3 regions of the Knoellia tibetensis genome follow, and region 3 is predicted to be linked to each of the others. Evidence: predicted binding sites of a transcription regulator. Region 3 holds the regulator's gene; each other region holds the start of a gene.
What was found. Region 3 encodes HrcA, which represses chaperone genes, less so after heat shock. Its sites were predicted from a motif close to TTNGCACTCGNNNNNNNCGAGTGCNAA; they were not measured.

Region 1 (5,748 bases), 990 kb from region 3:
CCGGCCACGGCATCGGCGGCACCTCGGGACCCGCCGGGACGACGGACCACCACAGCACCGACGAGATGGCCGCGACGGCCCACCCGACGAACGGCGCCCGGCGGAGCAGCACGAGCGGCACGACCTCGCAGAGCGCGAGCACCGGAAGCAGTGAGGCGGGGACGTCGTGCCACGGCCGGATCGTCGACCACGCGATGGCGAAGACGAGCAGAGCCAGCACCCCCAGGGCGAGGTCGCTGTGACCCGCCACGGCCCGAGCGGCACGAAGCAACGGCCGGCCGAGGGGGCGCAGCCTGCGCGCCGAACCCACGGCGAACCGGCGGGACGCACGCCCGCCGGCCCTCACCACTCGTCCTCCGACCATGCGCACAACCCTAGGGAGCGGCGAGCGCCGCGTCGTCATACGACGGGGTGAACCGGGGGTCACTCCGGGGTATCACCGACCCACACCCACCACCCCGTCGTCGCACCCCCGGACGGCACCGCAGGGCGACGACCGCGAGTGCCCTGCGCTCCGAGTGTGGGCGGCATGTCCACGAGAGCCCTCGCCCTGCGCGTCGTCGTCGTCAGCGGTCTCGCCACCGCCGTCGGGCTGCTGGTCGCGCCCGCTGCCTCGTCCCTGTCCACCCCCGACCCGGCGGCCGCCCGCGGGCTCGCCGCCCTCGTCACGCAGCCGCCCCGGCTCGCGAGCGCCGCACTCCCGGCGGACTTTCCTCGCCGCTTCGGCTACGAGCCGGCCGTCACCGACGGGCTGCTCGGCGACCCGTCCGGCGACTGCTCCTCCCCCGTGCCGCTGCCGCCGGAGTTCACGGCGGCCTGCCGCCAGCACGACCTGGGATACGACCTGCTCCGGTATGCCGGCCGGTCCGGTCACGCCCTGCCTCCCGTCGCGCGCCGGGCCGTCGACGACCGGCTCCGGACCGAGCTCGCCGCGTCGTGCTCGGTGCGTCAGGACGCGGTCGGGCTGGCGACCTGTCGGGCCTGGGCGGAGATCGCCCACGGCTTCGTGCGCCTCAACTCGGTCCGCCAGGGCGACGTCGCGCCCGAGGCGGAGTCGCCGCTCACCGTGGCGCCGGCGGTCGCAGCCGGAGTCGCCCTCGCCGGCGGCGTCGGGCTCGCCACTGGACGCCGGACCGCCGGGCGCGCTCCTCGCCGCACCTCGGGTGGTGCCCGGTGAACCGCCTCCCCCGCGCGTCGACGGCACTCGCCGTGCCGGTGGCCCTCGGCGCCGCGACCTTCCCGTCACTCCTGCCCGCGCAGCCCGTCGCCGTCGGCGTGCTCCTCGTGCTCTCGCTGCTCGTCGTCCTGCCCCTCGTCCGGCGGGTGGCCGGACCCGTGCCGCGCCTCACCGGCCGCGCGCGGCAGGCGGCTGTCGCGCTGGGAGGTGCGCTCACGGCATACGTCGGGCTCCTCGCGGTGACGACGCAGGACACGATGCGCGCCCGGATCGGCATGGCGCCGCTGTCGACGACCGACGGTCTCACCGCCCTCGGGACGGCGGCCCTCCTCGTCGGTGCCGGTCTCGGGGTGCGAGCCGCGTGGCGACGGCGCACCCGGTGGTCCCGTCGCGGTGCGGCGATCGTGACCGGGCTCGCCGTCTCGACGTTCGCGCCGGCGAGCGCGCAGGCGGCGGCACCCGTGAGCGACCAGGTGCTCCTGGCACCCTCGGGCGTCGGTGCCGTCAGGGCGTATGCCGGCCTCGACGACTCGGCGGACGACGCGGCTCGCGCACGGATCGCCGTCGACCGGCTCCGGGCTGCAGGTGGCCTCGACCGCGACCACCTCGTCGTCGCGATCCCGACCGGGTCCGGCTGGGTCAACCCCGAGTTCGTCGCCGGGCTCGAACGACGCTTCGGCGCCGACGTGGCGACGGTGTCGATGCAGTACGACACGCGGCCGAGCTGGATGGCCTTCCTCCTCGACCGGGAGGGGGCGGTCGCCGGGGCCCGCGCGCTGCTCGACGAGGTGACGGCCGCGGTCGACGCCCTGCCGGAGGCAGGACGGCCGCAGCTCCACGTCGTCGGCGAGAGCCTCGGCGCGACCGCGGGACAGGCCGCGCTCCTCGCGGCGGACGCGTCGCACCTGCGCGAGACCGTGTGCTCGACCTTCTGGCTCGGGACGCCGGGCGGCGGACGCACCGGGCTGCCGCGCGAGACCGTCGCGGCGAACGTCGACGACCCCATCGTCCACGCGCGGCCGGCGCTGGTCCTCATCCCCTCGGACACCGACCGGCCGTGGCTGCCGGTGGTCTCCGGGGTGCACGCCGCAGCCGATGTCGTCGCCTCCCTCGCCGTGCCCGCCGGGGCCGGCCACCGCTACGGCGACGACCAGCCGACGCGCCTCCGGACGTGCTGAGGGCGCCACGGCCCGAGGTCACTTGACGGAACTCCGGAGTCGGGGTTACAACAGGAAACGAGCACGAAGTTGAGCGGCTCTCACTCAAGAAAGGCCACCGCCGAGGTCCGGCAGGACCTCCCGTTCATCGAAGGAGCACGACCCATGAGCACCACCGCCCACGACCCGTTCCGGACCCTCGACCGCCTCTTCGGCGAGACCCTGCGCGGGAGCGCCTCGGGCAACGCCGGCGCGGTCATGCCGATGGACCTCTACCGGTCCGGCGAGACGTTCGTCGCGCACATCGACCTGCCCGGTGTCGACCCGGAGAGCATCGACATCGACGTCGAGGACCGCACCCTCACCGTGCGCGCCCAGCGCAACGCACCCGAGGCCGACGACGCCCAGTGGCTGTCGCGCGAGCGCCCGAGCGGCACCTTCGCCCGCCAGCTCTCCCTGGGCCGCGGGCTCGCCCTCGACCGGATCGAGGCCGACTACCGCGACGGCGTCCTCAGCCTCACCATCCCCGTCGCCGAGGAGGCGAAGCCACGCCGGATCAGCGTCTCCCACGGCGGCTCGGGCGGAGGCTCGCAGCGCCGCATCGAGTCCCGCGACGGCGGGGGCGGACAGTCGCAGGCCGGCTCGGACGAGTCGCCCCAGGCGGCCTCTGCCTGAGTCCGACCGCGCCGGACGGCACGCAGTCGGCCCGGCCCCCGTGGAGGCCCGACGGCAGGAGCCGTCGGGCCTCCGACGTATCGTCGTGGCCATGCGCATCGATGTCTGGTTCGACCTCGTCTGCCCGTTCTGCCACGTGGGACGGCGCCGGCTCGAGCTCGCCGTGGAGCAGTTCCTCGCGGCCGCCGAGCCGGGTGAGCCGCGCGACGTCGAGGTCGTCTGGCACAGCTACCAGCTCGACCGCAACGCCCCTGCCGTCGTCGAGGGGTCCAACGTCGACCGCATCGCCGCGAAGTACGGCCGCTCCCGCGAGGAGATGGTGGCCCAGCACGAGTCCATGGCCGCCGACGCCGCGGAGATCGGCCTCGACTTCCAGTGGGACAAGGTGGTCGGGGGCAGCTCCTTCGACGCCCACCGCGTGCTCCACCTCGCACGCGCCCGCGGCCTCGAGGTGCCGGTGACCGAGCGCGTCATGCGTGGGTGGTACTCCGAGGGCGCCGCGCTCGGCGACACCGACACCCTCGTCCGCCTCGCCGTCGAGGGCGGGCTCGGCGAGAAGGACGTGCGCGAGGTGCTCGGCTCCGACGCCTTCGGCTACGACGTGCGCGCCGACGAGGCCACCGCCAACCAGATCGGCATCACGGCCGTCCCGACCTACGTCCTCGACCAGAAGTTCGCCGTCACCGGCGCCCAGCCCGTCGACGGACTGCTCCGCGCTCTCGAGCTCGTCTGGGAGGACCGGCACAACGCGCCCGAGGCCCGCGGCGGCTGCGGCGGGTGCGAGGGCGGCTGCGCCTGCGGCGCCTGACCCCAACTGCTTGCGATCCGGGCCCACCCCGGGAACGCGAAGACACCCCGCGTACCTGGAAGAGCTCACCTGCCCTTGCTGCATTCCTGCCCTGGGGGAGTTCAGTGAGGTACCACCACGCGGGGTGCCGGGCTCGAGTCTAACCCGCCGCCCGCGGCCGACTCCAACTCGCCCGTCAGCCGAGGTGCACGTATGCCGGGTGGCGCGGGACCGCGCCCGTCTCACCCAGGACTGTGGCCAGGTGCACGGCACCGTCGAGCGCACCACCCACGGCCGCAGTGAGCGCGAACCCGGCGGCCACCACCGCTGCCTCGAGTGCCGCCCGGACCGGCTCGGCCGCGAGCAGCCCACCGGTCGCGACGAGGACCGGCGACTCGATGCCGGCGGCCGCCGAGAGCAGCGACTCGGCGAGGGACTCGCCCGCCGTGCGGCAGATCGCCGCGGCGACGGGGTCGTCGGCCGAGGCAGCCTCGGCGACGTGCGGGCCGAAGGACGCGAGCACCGCGGGCGCGTCGGGCCGGGTCATGAGCCGCCGGGGCCAGTGCGAGGTCGCCCCGAACGCCGACTCCCCCGCGACGAGCAGCCGTTCGGACCCTCCGGGGAGCCCGTCGTGGAAACGCAGCCCGGCACGCAGCCCTTCGAGCCCGACCCAGGCCGCGGACCCGCGGTCCCCGAGGACGTGGCCCCAGCCGTCGACGAGCCGCCACACGGACGTGTCGGCGGACCCGAAGTCCGACCCGAACGCCACCGCACCCGTCCCCGCCGCGACGACGGCGCCGGGGCGCACCCCGCCGAGGGCGCCGACAAGCGAGGCGACGGCGTCGCTGACGACCGCCGTGCGCTGCGCTCGCAGCGTCGTCGACACGACCCGCACGACCTCGCGCGGGTCCGAGAGGTAGAGCAGCCCGCGCTGCGACCAGCACACGGCGGTCACGTCCTCGACGCCCTGCTCGGTCAACACGGCTGCGGCGTCGGCCGCGAGGGCCCCGACGTCGACGCCCTCGGAGCCGATCCGCACCCCGGGTGCGGTGAGGACGGGACCGGGCTCGCCGGCATACGCGCACTGCAGGCGAAGGCCCGACCCACCCACGTCCACGCCGACGACGGCGGGCGACCGGTCTTCGCTCACGGGCGCGAGCCGATCACTTCGACATGCCGGCGGTCAACCCCGCCACGATCTGCTTGGTCGCGAAGAGGAAGAGCACGATGAGCGGGATCGTTGTGATGACGAGCCCGGCGAAGAGGGCCGAGTAGTTGGTCGCGTTCTCGCCGAAGAAGTTCGTGAGGCCGACCGGCAGGGTGTAGTTCGACTCCGAGCGGAGCAGGACGAGCGGGTAGAGGAAGTCGTTCCAGATCGGCACGAACCGGAAGACCGCCACGGTCGCGAGGGCCGGCCGCACCATCGGCACCATGATCCTGGTGAACGTCTGCCACGCGCTCGCGCCGTCGAGCACCGCCGCCTCCTCGAGCTCCTCGGGCAGCTGCCGGAAGAACGTGGTGAGGACGAAGATCGAGAACGGCACGCCTGCTGCGGCATACATGAGGGCGAGGCCGAGACGGCTGTCGATGAGGCCGATGCCGTCGAAGAGGAAGAACACCGGCAGGATCGCGAGGTGGATCGGCAGCATGAGGCCCGAGAGGAAGAGCGACTCGAGCCAGCGGAAGATCCGCGCGCGGCTGCGCGCCAGCCCGTATGCCGCCATCGTCGAGACCGCGGTGGAGATCGCCACCGCGCCCGCCGTCACCGCGAGAGAGTTGGCGAAGTAGGTGCCGAAGCTGCCAACGGTCCACGCCTCCTTGTAGGCGGCGACGGTGGGTGACGTCGGCAGCCCGAGGGGGTTGGTGATGAAGTCGGCGTTGGTGCGGAAGCTGTTGAGCACCATGATGACGAGCGGCGAGAGAGCGAGGACGGCGTAGCCCCAGAGCAGGAT
Region 2 (5,748 bases), 2.4 Mb from region 3:
GCATCAAGGTGAGCCCGTCGACCGAGCTCGAGGCCGTCGAGGGACAGTCCGTCGGCGGCACCGTCGCCACCTTCTCCGGTGGCAAGGGCACGAGCGCGGACTCCTACACCGCCACCATCGCGTGGGGTGACGGCAAGACCTCGACCGGCACGATCACCGCCGGCGAGCTCGGATCCTACTCCGTGCGCGGCGAGCACACCTACGCCGAGCCCGGCTACTACGAGACCGTCGTGACGGTCAAGGACGCCAAGGGCAGCGCGAGCGGCAAGGGCGGGGTGACGATCCACCAGGCCGTCGTGCCGTCCTACGCCTCCGGGTTCGACCTCGTGTGCATCGGGGACCCGGGCCAGGAGGTCCCTTGCGACGCCGACCAGGCCGGCGTCTCGCGACAGGCCCTCGCCGAGGCGGGCGCGTCCCCCGGCCGGCTCCTCACGGTCCCGGGCTCCGACCTGCGGTTCTCGATGCCGGCGATCCCGGCCGGTGAGAAGGACAACGCCACGGGTGCGGGCCAGACCCTCCCCGTGACGCTGGCCCCGGGCGCGACGAAGCTGAGCCTCATCGGCACGGCGACGCAGAAGGACCAGGACACGACCGGGACGGTGACGTTCACGGACGGGACGAGCACGGCATACAAGATCCAGTACGGAGACTGGTGCGGCTCGGCGAAGTTCGGCAACACCATCGCGGTCGAGATGACCTCCCGGCTCAACGGCACGGGCACGGACGGCTGCCACCTCAAGCTGTTCGCGACCGCGCCGCTGACGATCCCCGCCGGCAAGACGGTGAAGTCGGTGACCCTGCCGACGCAGACGGGGGACCCGCGCACCGCCGGTCGGATCCACGTGTTCTCCGTCGCCGACAACGGCACGCCGCTTACGGTCGCCCCGGCGACCGGTGCGACCGCCAAGGCCGGCACGGCGTCGACCGTGACGCTCGGGACGGTCTCGGGCGGCGTCCCCGCCGGGAGTGGCTACACCGCCCGCATCGCGTGGGGTGACGGCAGCGCCACGACCGACGGTGTCGTCACCGTCGCGGCCGACGGGACCGCCACCCTGAGCGGCTCCCACACGTGGGCCACGGCCGGGACCTACCAGGTGCGGGTGCTCGTCGGCGACAGCCGCAGCGACACCCTGGCCACGGTGACCGTCACGGTCACCTGACGACCGGCCACTCAGGTGTCGGGGATCCGGGCCCAAGCCCGCGGGGCCAAGCCCCGGATCCCCGACACCGGAGCAGATGAGAAACGCGTATGCCGCGTGCGTCCCCGGAGGGAGGCACGCGGCATACGCGTTCCTGCCGGAGGTGCGAAGACGCGTATGCCGCGTGCTCCCCCTGTACGGGAGCACGCGGCACACGCGGTGGTGCGGGAGGCTCGGCCTCAGTGCGAGTGGCCGTGTCCGCCGTGGCTGTGACCGCCGCCGGCAGGCTCCTCCTCCTTCTTCTCGACGACGAGGGTGTCGGTGGTGAGGACCATCGACGCGATCGAGGCGGCGTTGCGCAGGGCGGAGCGGGTCACCTTGACCGGGTCGATGACGCCGGCCTTGACGAGGTCCTCGTACTCGCCCGTGGCGGCGTTGAGGCCCTGCCCGGCCTCGAGCTCGGAGACCTTGGCGACGGCGACGTAGCCCTGGAGGCCCGCGTTCTCGGCGATCCAGCGCAGCGGCTCGGCCGCGGCCTTCTGCACGATCGTGGCGCCGACCTTCTCGTCACCCTCGAGGCCGAGGCCGTCGATGACCTTGACGGCCTGGATGAGGGCCGAGCCGCCACCGGCGACGATGCCCTCCTCGATGGCCGCGCGGGTCGCCGAGATGGCGTCCTCGATGCGGTGCTTCTTCTCCTTGAGCTCGACCTCGGTGTGGGCACCGACCTTGATGACGCAGACGCCACCGGCGAGCTTGGCGAGGCGCTCCTGGAGCTTCTCGCGGTCCCAGTCGGAGTCGGTGCGCTCGATCTCGGCCTTGATCTGGTTGACCCGGCCCTCGACCTCGGTCGCGTCGCCGGCACCGTCGATGATCGTCGTGTTGTCCTTCGTCACGACGACGCGGCGGGCCTGGCCGAGCACAGTGAGGTCGGCCTGGTCGAGCTTGAGCCCGACCTCCTCGGCGATGACCTGGCCACCGGTGAGGACGGCCATGTCCTGGAGCATCGCCTTGCGGCGGTCACCGAAGCCGGGCGCCTTGACGGCGACGACGTTGAAGGTGCCGCGGATCTTGTTGACGACGAGCGTCGACAGCGCCTCGCCGTCGACGTCCTCGGCGATGATGACGAGCGGCTTGCCGGCCTGGACGACCTTCTCGAGGACCGGGAGGACGTCGGCGATGGCCGAGATCTTGCCCTGGTTGATGAGGACGTAGGCATCCTCGAGGACGGCCTCCATGCGCTCGGCGTCGCTGATGAAGTACGGGGAGATGTAGCCCTTGTCGAACTGCATGCCCTCGGTGAACTCGAGCTCGGTGGCCGCGGTCGAGGACTCCTCGACGGTGATGACGCCGTCCTTGCCGACCTTGTCGAACGCGTCGGCGATCGTCGCGCCGATCTCCTTGTCCTGTGCGGACAGCGAGGCGACGGAGGCGATCTCGTCCTTCCCGTCGACGTCGCGGGCGGTCTCGAGGAGACGCTCGGAGACGGCCTCGACAGCCTTGTCCATGCCGCGCTTGAGGCCGGCCGGGGCAGCGCCCGCGGTGACGTTGCGCAGGCCCTCGCGGACCATCGCCTGGGCGAGGACGGTCGCGGTCGTCGTGCCGTCACCGGCGACGTCGTTGGTCTTGGTCGCGACCTCCTTGGCGAGCTGGGCGCCGAGGTTCTCGTAGGCGTCCTCGAGCTCGACCTCGCGGGCGATCGTGACGCCGTCGTTCGTGATCGTGGGGGCGCCCCACTTCTTGTCGATGACGACGTTTCGGCCCTTGGGGCCGAGCGTCACCTTGACCGCGTTGGCGAGGGCGTCGACGCCCCGCTCGAGCGCCTTGCGGGCGGAGTCGTTGAACTCCAGTTCCTTGGCCATGGATGTCCTTCGGTAGTCAGTGGTCCGTCAGGGCAGCAGGCGTGCCGCCGCGGTGCCGTGGTGGTGATGCGCGTATGCCGTGGGCGCACCGTGGGAGGTGAGCCCACGGCATACGTGGTGGTTCAGGTGGTGAGCCGCGGGCTCACTCAGCCAACGACGGCGAGGATGTCGCGGGCGCTCAGGATGAGGTACTCCTGGCCGCCGTGCTTGACCTCGGTGCCGCCGTACTTGCTGTAGATGACGCGGTCGCCGACGGTGACGTCGAGCGGGACGCGGTTGCCGTTGTCGTCGATGCGACCGGGGCCGACCGCGAGGACCTCGCCCTCCTGGGGCTTCTCCTTCGCGGTGTCCGGGATGACGAGACCGGACGCCGTGGTCTGCTCGGCCTCGAGCGACTTGATGACGATGCGGTCCTCGAGCGGCTTGATGGAAACCGACACTGTGTGACCTCCCCTTTGGGATGAGTCGAAGGTGGACAAATGCAGTTCGTGCGCTGCCGGCATGGTGGTCCGCTTCGCCGTCGCGGGGGTCGAGTCGGTCCGCCGTGCGCTGGCACTCACCGAGGGCGAGTGCCAATGCACCAAATCTAGGTCTGCGCTGGCACTCGGTCAACTCGAGTGCCAGAACTGGTGGCCGTGTTCGCGCAGGGCAGACGCCGTGGCGAAAGGCGGTTGCGGCGGCGCCATCGCGAGCGCGAGGGTTCGGGCATGGACACACCCGATCCCGCCACCCTCCTCGCCGCCTACGACGCGCAGCTCCGCCGCGACGGCGAGGTCTACCCCGCGTCGAGCGTGACCCCTCTGGGGCCGCTCCTCCTCGCGACGTTCGGGACGACCCGTGGCTTCATCACCTACTCGACGCTGGCCACCGAGGAGGGCCCCGCGACGACCGAGTCGGTGCGCGCACTCGTCGAGGGAGCGCTCGAGCACTACCGGGCGCAGCGGGCCATCCGCCAGGTCGAGTGGAAGACGCGGGGGCACGACCACGCACCCGGGCTCCACGAGGCGCTCGTGGCCGCCGGCTTCGTGCCCGAGGAGCCCGAGTCGGTGATGATCGGCGACGCCGGGCTGCTGGCGCTCGACGTCGACCTGCCCGAGGGCGTCGCGGTGCGCCAGGTCCACGACGAGGCGGACGTGCGCCGCATGATGCAGGTCGCCGGCGAGATCTTCGGCGACGACGACGAGACGGTCCAGGCCATGACCGAGGAGCTGCTCGACCGCATGCGTTCCGGCGACTCCGTCGAGCTGTGGGTGGCCGAGGCAGACAGCGAGATCGTCAGCACGGGTCGGCTCGAACCGGTCGAGGGCACCGAGTTCGCCGGGGTGTGGGGCGGCGCCACGCGTGCCGACATGCGGGGCCGCGGGATCTACCGGGCACTCACGGCGGCGCGGGCCCGTTCGGCGATCGCCCACGGCAAGCGGTGGATCAACAGCGACTCGACCGAGTTCTCCCGCCCGATCCTCGAGCGCTCGGGGCTGCTCAAGGTCACGACCACGACGCCATATGTCTGGAAGCGGTGACAAGAGAACTAGTCATACGTCACTCTGGTGACCATGCGCCCCACGCACCTCGTCGTCGCCGGTTTCACGGCACTGCTCGTCTCGACCACCTCGGCCTCCCCCGCGTTCGCCGGCCCCGGAGGGGGCTCGACCTCCCGGACCCCGATCACGGTGAACGCCCAGCGCTCGACGCCGACGACCCTGCCGGAGCCGTCGACGAGCGCCGACCCGGCGGTGCCGCTCGCGGGGCGCGGCTTCGGACACGGACGCGGGATGTCGCAGTGGGGTGCCCTCGGCGCGGCCCAGCAGGGGCGCACGGTCGCGGAGATCCTCGCCTTCTACTACCCGAACACGACGGTCGGCCAGATCGGCAACCCGACGCTGCGCGTGCGCCTCACCGAGATGCTCGGCCGGACAACCGCCGTGCGCGCCGAGACCGGCCTCACCCTCACCGACGGCACCTGCACCGCGGCGCTCAACCGCGCGGACGCGACGTCCTGGCGGGTCCTGCGCAGCAACGGCCAGTGGCAGGTCCAGGGCTACTGGACCAACACGACCGGCACCGCGGGCTGGTGGGCCTTCCCGACGTCGTGCAGCGGGTTCGCGACGGCGCCGGGCCTCATGTTCGTCGGTGACGGCTCCCTGGCGAGCTCGGTCCTCACCCTCGTCACCCCGAGCGGTGACCGCCGGTATGCCGGTGGCCTGCGCGCCACGATCGACAACCGGCCCGGCGTGGGCCAGGTCGCGACGGTCAACCATCTCGCGCTCGACCGCTACCTCCAGGCCGTGGTCCCTGCGGAGATGCCCGGCTCGTGGCACGTCGAGGCGCTCAAGGCCCAGTCCGTGGCCGCGCGCTCGTATGCCGCGGCGCGGCTCGGCAGCACCTACAGCAGCGACATCTGCGACACGACGACGTGCCAGGTCTACCCCGGCCTCACGACCGCCTACCCGCCCACGACGACGAGCAACACCGCCGTCGCGGCCACGAGCGGGCAGGTGCTCCGCTACGGCACGAGCGTGGCGATGACCGAGTTCGGCTCGACGAACGGTGGGCAGATCACCGGCTCGTCGCTGGCCTACCAGGTCGCCAAGCCGGACCCGTGGGACGGCCTCGCCAAGGGCGCGCCCACCGCGTGGTCGACGTCGAACGTGCGCGCGAGCACCCTCAAGGCGCAGTGGCCCGCCATCGGCACCTTCCGCTCGATGTCGGTCAAGCGCGACGGCAAGGGCACCTGGTTCGGCGGGCGT
Region 3 (5,748 bases):
GTCGACGGCGGCCTGCTCCTCAAGGGCGGCGTCTGAGCCGGTCGAGAGAGCAGGGCACGCCGCCCGGGAGGCTCCCGGACGGCGTGTCGTGCTACGTCGACCGACGGTCACGTCGGAGTCAGCGGCTCACTTGACGAAGGACGGCGTCATCGGCGGCGTCCAGAGCTGACCCTCGTTGGCGCGCAGTGCCCCGATGATGTGGAGCACGAACGCCACGGCGAGCGCGGCGAAGTAGGTGAGGAAGCCGACCAGCACCAGCATGAGCGGCAGTGAGACGAGCAGGACGATCCCGGTGAGGATCTGGATGTTGAGCGAGTTCGCCGCGTGCTGGCGGACGAAGTCGCCTCGGTCCTTGTAGAGCACGTAGATGACCAGCGATCCGACGAAGCCGAGCAGGCCGGCGCTCAGCACCATGGCGATGAGCGGCACGAGGTGGGCGAACATGCCCCACTGCCGCTGCTGCGCCGGGTCGAGGACCTGCTGACCGTATGCCGTGGCCTGGCCGGGGTGCGTCTGTCCCGTCTGCGGGTAGCCGCCCTGCGGGTACCCGCCCTGTGGGTAGGCCGGTTGCGGCGTGGGCTGGGAGTGGCCGTGACCGGGCGGCGGGGGCGGGGCCGATCCCTGCGACGAGGGCGGGGGCGGCGGGACCTGCCCCTGCGGAGCCTGCGCCTGCGAGGCGGGCCGCTCACCCGACGGGTCGGCGGTCGGGTCCGGACGGTGCTGTCCGTGGAACTCGGGGTCCGGAGTGGTGCTCATGGTGTGTCCTCCTTCAGGGGACGGGGTGCTGTCACCCAGTCAAACCCATCGCAGCGCTCGTTGATCCCCACTTCGGGGTGCGTTCAGGGTGCGGTCAGGGGCGACCCTGCCGTGGGAGGCGCGCCCGGGGCCCACGCGCGGTTCCCACTCACGGCGCGCAGCCGGCATACCGCGCTGGTCGCGTCTGCGGAAACGGCGGCGAACACCGCCGAATCCGCAGACGCACGAGGTCGGGCGACCGTCAGGGCGCGGTGACGAAGTCGATGAGCTCCTCGACCCGGCCGAGGAGCGAGGGCTCGAGGTCGGCGTAGGAGCGCACGGTGCCGAGGATCTGCTTCCACGCGCGGGCGATGTCGGCCTGGGTGTCGTGCGGCCAGCCGAGGTGGGCGCAGATGCCGTGCTTCCACGACGTGCCGCGGGGGATGACGGGCCACTGCGCCATGCCGAGGCGCTCCGGCCGGACCGACTGCCACACGTCGACGTAGGGGTGGCCGACGATGAGGACGTGCGGCGCGAACGGCTGGAGCCGCGAGGCCGCCTCCACGACGCGTGTCTCCTTGGTGCCGGGCACGAGGTGGTCGACGAGGACGCCCATGCGCCGGCCGGGGCCGGGGGAGAAGTCGCGGATCGCGGCCTCGAGATCGTCGACGCCGTCGAGCGGCTCGACAACGACGCCCTCGACACGCAGGTCGTGGCCCCAGACCTTCTCGACGAGCTCGGCGTCGTGGGTGCCCTCGACGAAGATCCGCGAGGCGCTCGCGACCTTGGCCTTGACGCCCTGGACCGTGCGCGAGCCGCTCGCGGTGCGCGACGCGGCCTGGCGAGCCTCGGCGAGCCGCGCGCTGTTCGCGGCCTCGGGCTTCGTCAGCGTCACCGGCCGGCCGTCGACGTGGAAGCCCGGCCCGAGCGGGAACGCCTTGGTGCGGCCGCGACGGTCCTCGAGGTGGACGACGTGGATGCCGCCGGCCTTCTCGACGCGGACGACGGCGCCGACCCATCCGGTCTCGACGTCCTCGACGACGATCCCGTTCTCCGCGGCGAGCGGGGTGGAGCGGCCCCCACGCGGTGCCTTCCAGTCACCCGCGAGCACGTCCGAGCCGTAGCGATCAGTCACCTGCGCGAGGGTAGACGTAGAATTGGCACTCACCAAGCATGAGTGCCAGCAACGGGAGGAGGTGTCGCGCGTGAGTGAGGACCGTCGGCTCGCGGTGCTGCGGGCGATCGTCCAGGACTACGTCGAGACGTCCGAGCCAGTGGGTTCCAAGGCCCTGCTCGAGCGCCACTCGCTCGGCGTCTCCGCCGCGACCGTGCGCAACGACATGGCCGTCCTCGAGGAGGAGGGCCTCATCGCAGCCCCCCACACGAGCGCGGGCCGCATCCCCACGGACGCCGGCTACCGGCTCTTCGTCGACCGGCTCAGCACGGTCAAGCCGCTGAGCGGCCCGGAGCGCAAGGCCATCAGCACCCTGCTCGACGGGGCCGTCGACCTCGACGACGTGGTCGACCGCACCGTCCGGCTGCTCGCGTCGCTGACCCGCCAGGTCGCCGTCGTCCAGTACCCCTCGCTCACCCGGTCCTCGGTCCGCCACATCGAGCTCGTCCCGCTCGGCGCCTCGCGCCTGCTCGTCGTCCTCATCACGACGACGGGCCGGGTCGAGCAGCGCGTCCTCGAGACCGGCATGGACCTGGCGGACCCCGAGACCGAGCGGATGCTCGCCTCGTTGCGCTCCGACGTCAACGGCGCCACCGTGGGCAAGACGCTCGCCGACGCCGCGGGCGGTCTCGGCGAGCTGCCGACGCAGGTCGACCCCGCCGCGCGCGGCCTCCTCGCCGCCATCGCCGCCGAGCTGACCGAGGTCCTCGTCGAGCAGCGCGAGGAGCGGGTCGTCATGGCCGGCACCTCCAACCTCGTGCGCGCGGGCGAGGACTTCCCGAGCTCGATCGGCCCCGTCCTCGAGGCCCTTGAGGAGCACGTCGTCCTCCTCAAGCTCCTCGGCACCGTGACCGAGCAGGGCTCGGCCGTCGCCGTCCGCATCGGTGCGGAGAACCCGTATGCCGGCCTGCAGACGACCTCGCTCGTCACCTCGGGTTATGGCGCGGGCTCCGACCTCGTCGCCGGTCTCGGCGTCGTGGGCCCGACCCGCATGGACTACCCGACGACGATGGCGGCCGTACGCGCCGTCGCGACCTACGTCAGCCGCATCCTCGCGGAATGACCGGGTGACTCCCGGACCTTGCACCTTGTGCCGCTTCCCCTGAACCGAACAGCCCCCAGCGAAGGACGTCCACCGAAGTGAACGACTACTACGCCGACCTCGGCGTGGCCCGTGACGCGACTGCCGACGACATCAAGAAGGCCTACCGTCGCGCGGCCCGCAAGCTCCACCCCGACGTCAACCCCGGCCCCGAGGCCGAGGAGCAGTTCAAGAAGGTCTCCCAGGCCTACGACGTGCTCTCCGACGCGGAGAAGAAGCGCAGCTACGACATGGGCGCCGACCCCTACTCGGGCGCCGGTGCCGCGGGCTTCGGCCAGGGCTTCTCGTTCAGCGACGTCATGGACGCGTTCTTCGGTGCCGGGGCCGGTGCGGCCCAGGGCCGCGGTCCGCGTTCGCGCCAGAGCCGCGGCCAGGACGCCCTCGTGCGCCTCGACCTCGACCTCGTCGACGCCGTGTTCGGCGCCGAGAAGGACCTGACGATCGACACCGCCGTCGGCTGCTCCACCTGCCACGGGGAGGGCACCCAGCCCGGCACCGGCACCCGCACCTGCGACGTCTGCCAGGGGCAGGGCCAGGTCCAGAGCGTGCAGCGCAGCTTCCTCGGCCAGGTGATGACCTCGCGCCCCTGCGTCAACTGCCAGGCGACGGGCCAGGTCATCGAGGCGCCCTGCTACGAGTGCTCCGGCGACGGCCGGGTCCGCACCCGCCGGACGCTGACGATCCGCGTGCCTGCCGGTGTCGACACCGGCACGCGCATCCAGCTGGCCGGCGAGGGCGAGGTCGGTCCCGGTGCGGGTCCAGCCGGTGACCTCTACGTGGAGGTCGCGGTCCGCCGCGACGAGCGCTTCCAGCGCCAGGGCGACGACCTGCACGCCACGCTCGAGCTGCCGATGACCGCGGCCGCGCTCGGCGCGACGGTGCCCTTCGACACCTTCGACGGCGAGCAGGAGCTGGACGTGCGTCCCGGTATCCAGTCGGGCGAGCAGATCCGCCTCCGGGGTCTCGGCGTCACCCACCTGCGCGGGTCCGGTCGCGGCGACATCATCGTCCACGCCATGGTCGCCACCCCGTCCAAGCTCACCTCGGAGCAGGAGGACCTGCTCCGACGCCTCGCCGCCCTGCGCGGCGAGGAGAAGCCCACCGGTCGCATCGCGGACCCGACCGACGGCTCGATCTTCGGCAAGCTGCGCGACGCCTTCAAGGCCCGCTGATGCCCGACTTCTTGCGCAGGAGCGACACTCTGCGGGTCGTTTCGAACCGTTCCGTGTCGCTCCTGCGCAAGAAGTCGGGGTGTGCCGGGGCTGGGGTGGCGCGTGGGCGAGGCGGCGTGAGGGGGAGCGGGCGATGAGCCTCGCGCTCTATCTCGTGCCGGCCGGGTCGCTCGACGCCACCGGACCCGGCGACGTCGTCGTGCTCGACGGTGCCGAGGGTCGCCACGCCGCCACCGTTCGCCGGACGCAGACCGGCGAGCAGCTCCGCATCGCCGACGGCGCCGGCCGCGTCGTCACGGGCACCGTCGAGTCGGTCGACCGGGCCGAGCTCGCGCTGCGGGTCGACGAGGTCGCAGCCGCGCCCGAGCCCTCCCCGAGGTTCGTCCTCGTCCAGGCCCTCGCCAAGGGCGACCGCGACGACCAGGCCATCGAGGCCGCGACCGAGCTCGGCGTCGACGAGGTCGTCCCGTGGCAGGCCGGTCGAAGCATCGTCCAGTGGCGTGGCGACCGCGGCGAGAAGGCGTGGCGCAAGTGGGACGCCGTCCTCGTCGCCGCCACCAAGCAGTCCCGCCGGCCCCGCCGCCCGCACCTCGCCCCGGTCGTCACCACGGCCGGTCTGGCCAACCGCATCGCGACGGGCGCCACGGCATACGTCCTGCACGAGGACGCCGACGTGCCGCTCGCCTCGCTCGAGCTGCCCGGGGAGGGCGACGTCCTCCTCGTCGTCGGCCCGGAGGGCGGGATCTCGCCGGACGAGCTCGAGGCCTTCAGGTCGGCCGGTGCCCACGTCGTCCGGCTCGGCGACACGGTGCTGCGCTCGTCGAGCGCCGGCCCTGCGGCCCTGGCCGTCCTCAGTGCCGCTGCGCGTTGGCGCTAACACCCGCACGTCGGTCAGCGGACCGTGAAGGTCACCGACCGCTCGGCGAAGACTGACCCGTCCTCGGCCGACGTCGTGAACGCGCGGAACGTGTAGGTGCCGGCGTCGAGCCGGCCCAGGTCCACCGAGAACGTGCCCCGTGATGGCGCGCCGATCGACGCCGTGGTGAACCCGTCCTTGACGACCGTCGCCCCGCGCCGGAGGTCCCACTCGAGGGCCGCCTCGAACGCGACGGCCTGTCCGCGGACGACGACCGGCTGCGTGGCTCGCACCGACGCGCCCGGGGCCGGGCTGTCGACCCAGAGATCGCAGAGGAACTCCGGTGGCGTGCTGGCACGCGTCCAGACGCGTGCAGGGTCGAGGTGTCCGAAGAGGCGCTGCCCACCCGGCGTGCGCACGGTCACCGGCAGGTCGCCGCGACCAACGGCCGCCTGCGCCGTCCACACCAGCGCCGAGACAGCCAGCTCGGCCCGCCGCGCGTCGGGTGCGGTCCCTCCGGGGCCGGTGAGCTCGATCGTGATCCGCCCACGCTCGACGACCAGCCTGTCGAGGGCCACTCCGCTCCAGGGGTCCGACTGCTCATCCGTGCTCCGGATCGACTCCACGACCGCGAGCGTGGCCCGGTCCGACTCGGTGGCGTTCTCGGGCATGGGCAGCGTCGAGAACTCCCGGACGAGCCCATGCCGGG

Region 1: ACOJV7_RS05365 (Hsp20/alpha crystallin family protein) is a predicted target of HrcA. The motif match lies at 2,433-2,459, and genes of this name have one in related genera.
Region 2: groES (co-chaperone GroES) is a predicted target of HrcA. The motif match lies at 3,599-3,625, and genes of this name have one in related genera.

Annotation. Positions count from the first base shown of each region.
Region 1 covers NZ_JBMBWF010000001.1:1,112,375-1,118,122, forward strand. Annotated here, with positions in the region: gene ACOJV7_RS05350 (sensor histidine kinase) at 1-364, opposite strand, end outside; gene ACOJV7_RS05355 (hypothetical protein) at 530-1,177, shown strand; gene ACOJV7_RS05360 (alpha/beta-hydrolase family protein) at 1,174-2,355, shown strand; gene ACOJV7_RS05365 (Hsp20/alpha crystallin family protein) at 2,500-3,009, shown strand; gene ACOJV7_RS05370 (DsbA family oxidoreductase) at 3,101-3,817, shown strand; RNA gene ffs (signal recognition particle sRNA small type) at 3,853-3,949, opposite strand; gene ACOJV7_RS05380 (BadF/BadG/BcrA/BcrD ATPase family protein) at 3,993-4,946, opposite strand; gene ACOJV7_RS05385 (carbohydrate ABC transporter permease) at 4,960-5,748, opposite strand, start outside.
Region 2 covers NZ_JBMBWF010000001.1:2,504,271-2,510,018, reverse strand. Annotated here, with positions in the region: gene ACOJV7_RS11765 (GH92 family glycosyl hydrolase) at 1-1,160, shown strand, start outside; gene groL (chaperonin GroEL) at 1,379-3,001, opposite strand; gene groES (co-chaperone GroES) at 3,148-3,441, opposite strand; gene ACOJV7_RS11750 (GNAT family N-acetyltransferase) at 3,709-4,521, shown strand; gene ACOJV7_RS11745 (SpoIID/LytB domain-containing protein) at 4,555-5,748, shown strand, end outside.
Region 3 covers NZ_JBMBWF010000001.1:123,109-128,856, reverse strand. Annotated here, with positions in the region: gene ACOJV7_RS00645 (SDR family oxidoreductase) at 1-36, shown strand, start outside; gene ACOJV7_RS00640 (DUF4870 domain-containing protein) at 127-756, opposite strand; gene ACOJV7_RS00635 (DUF3097 domain-containing protein) at 998-1,870, opposite strand; gene hrcA (heat-inducible transcriptional repressor HrcA) at 1,941-2,972, shown strand; gene dnaJ (molecular chaperone DnaJ) at 3,050-4,183, shown strand; gene ACOJV7_RS00620 (16S rRNA (uracil(1498)-N(3))-methyltransferase) at 4,317-5,060, shown strand; gene ACOJV7_RS00615 (Gmad2 immunoglobulin-like domain-containing protein) at 5,075-5,748, opposite strand, start outside.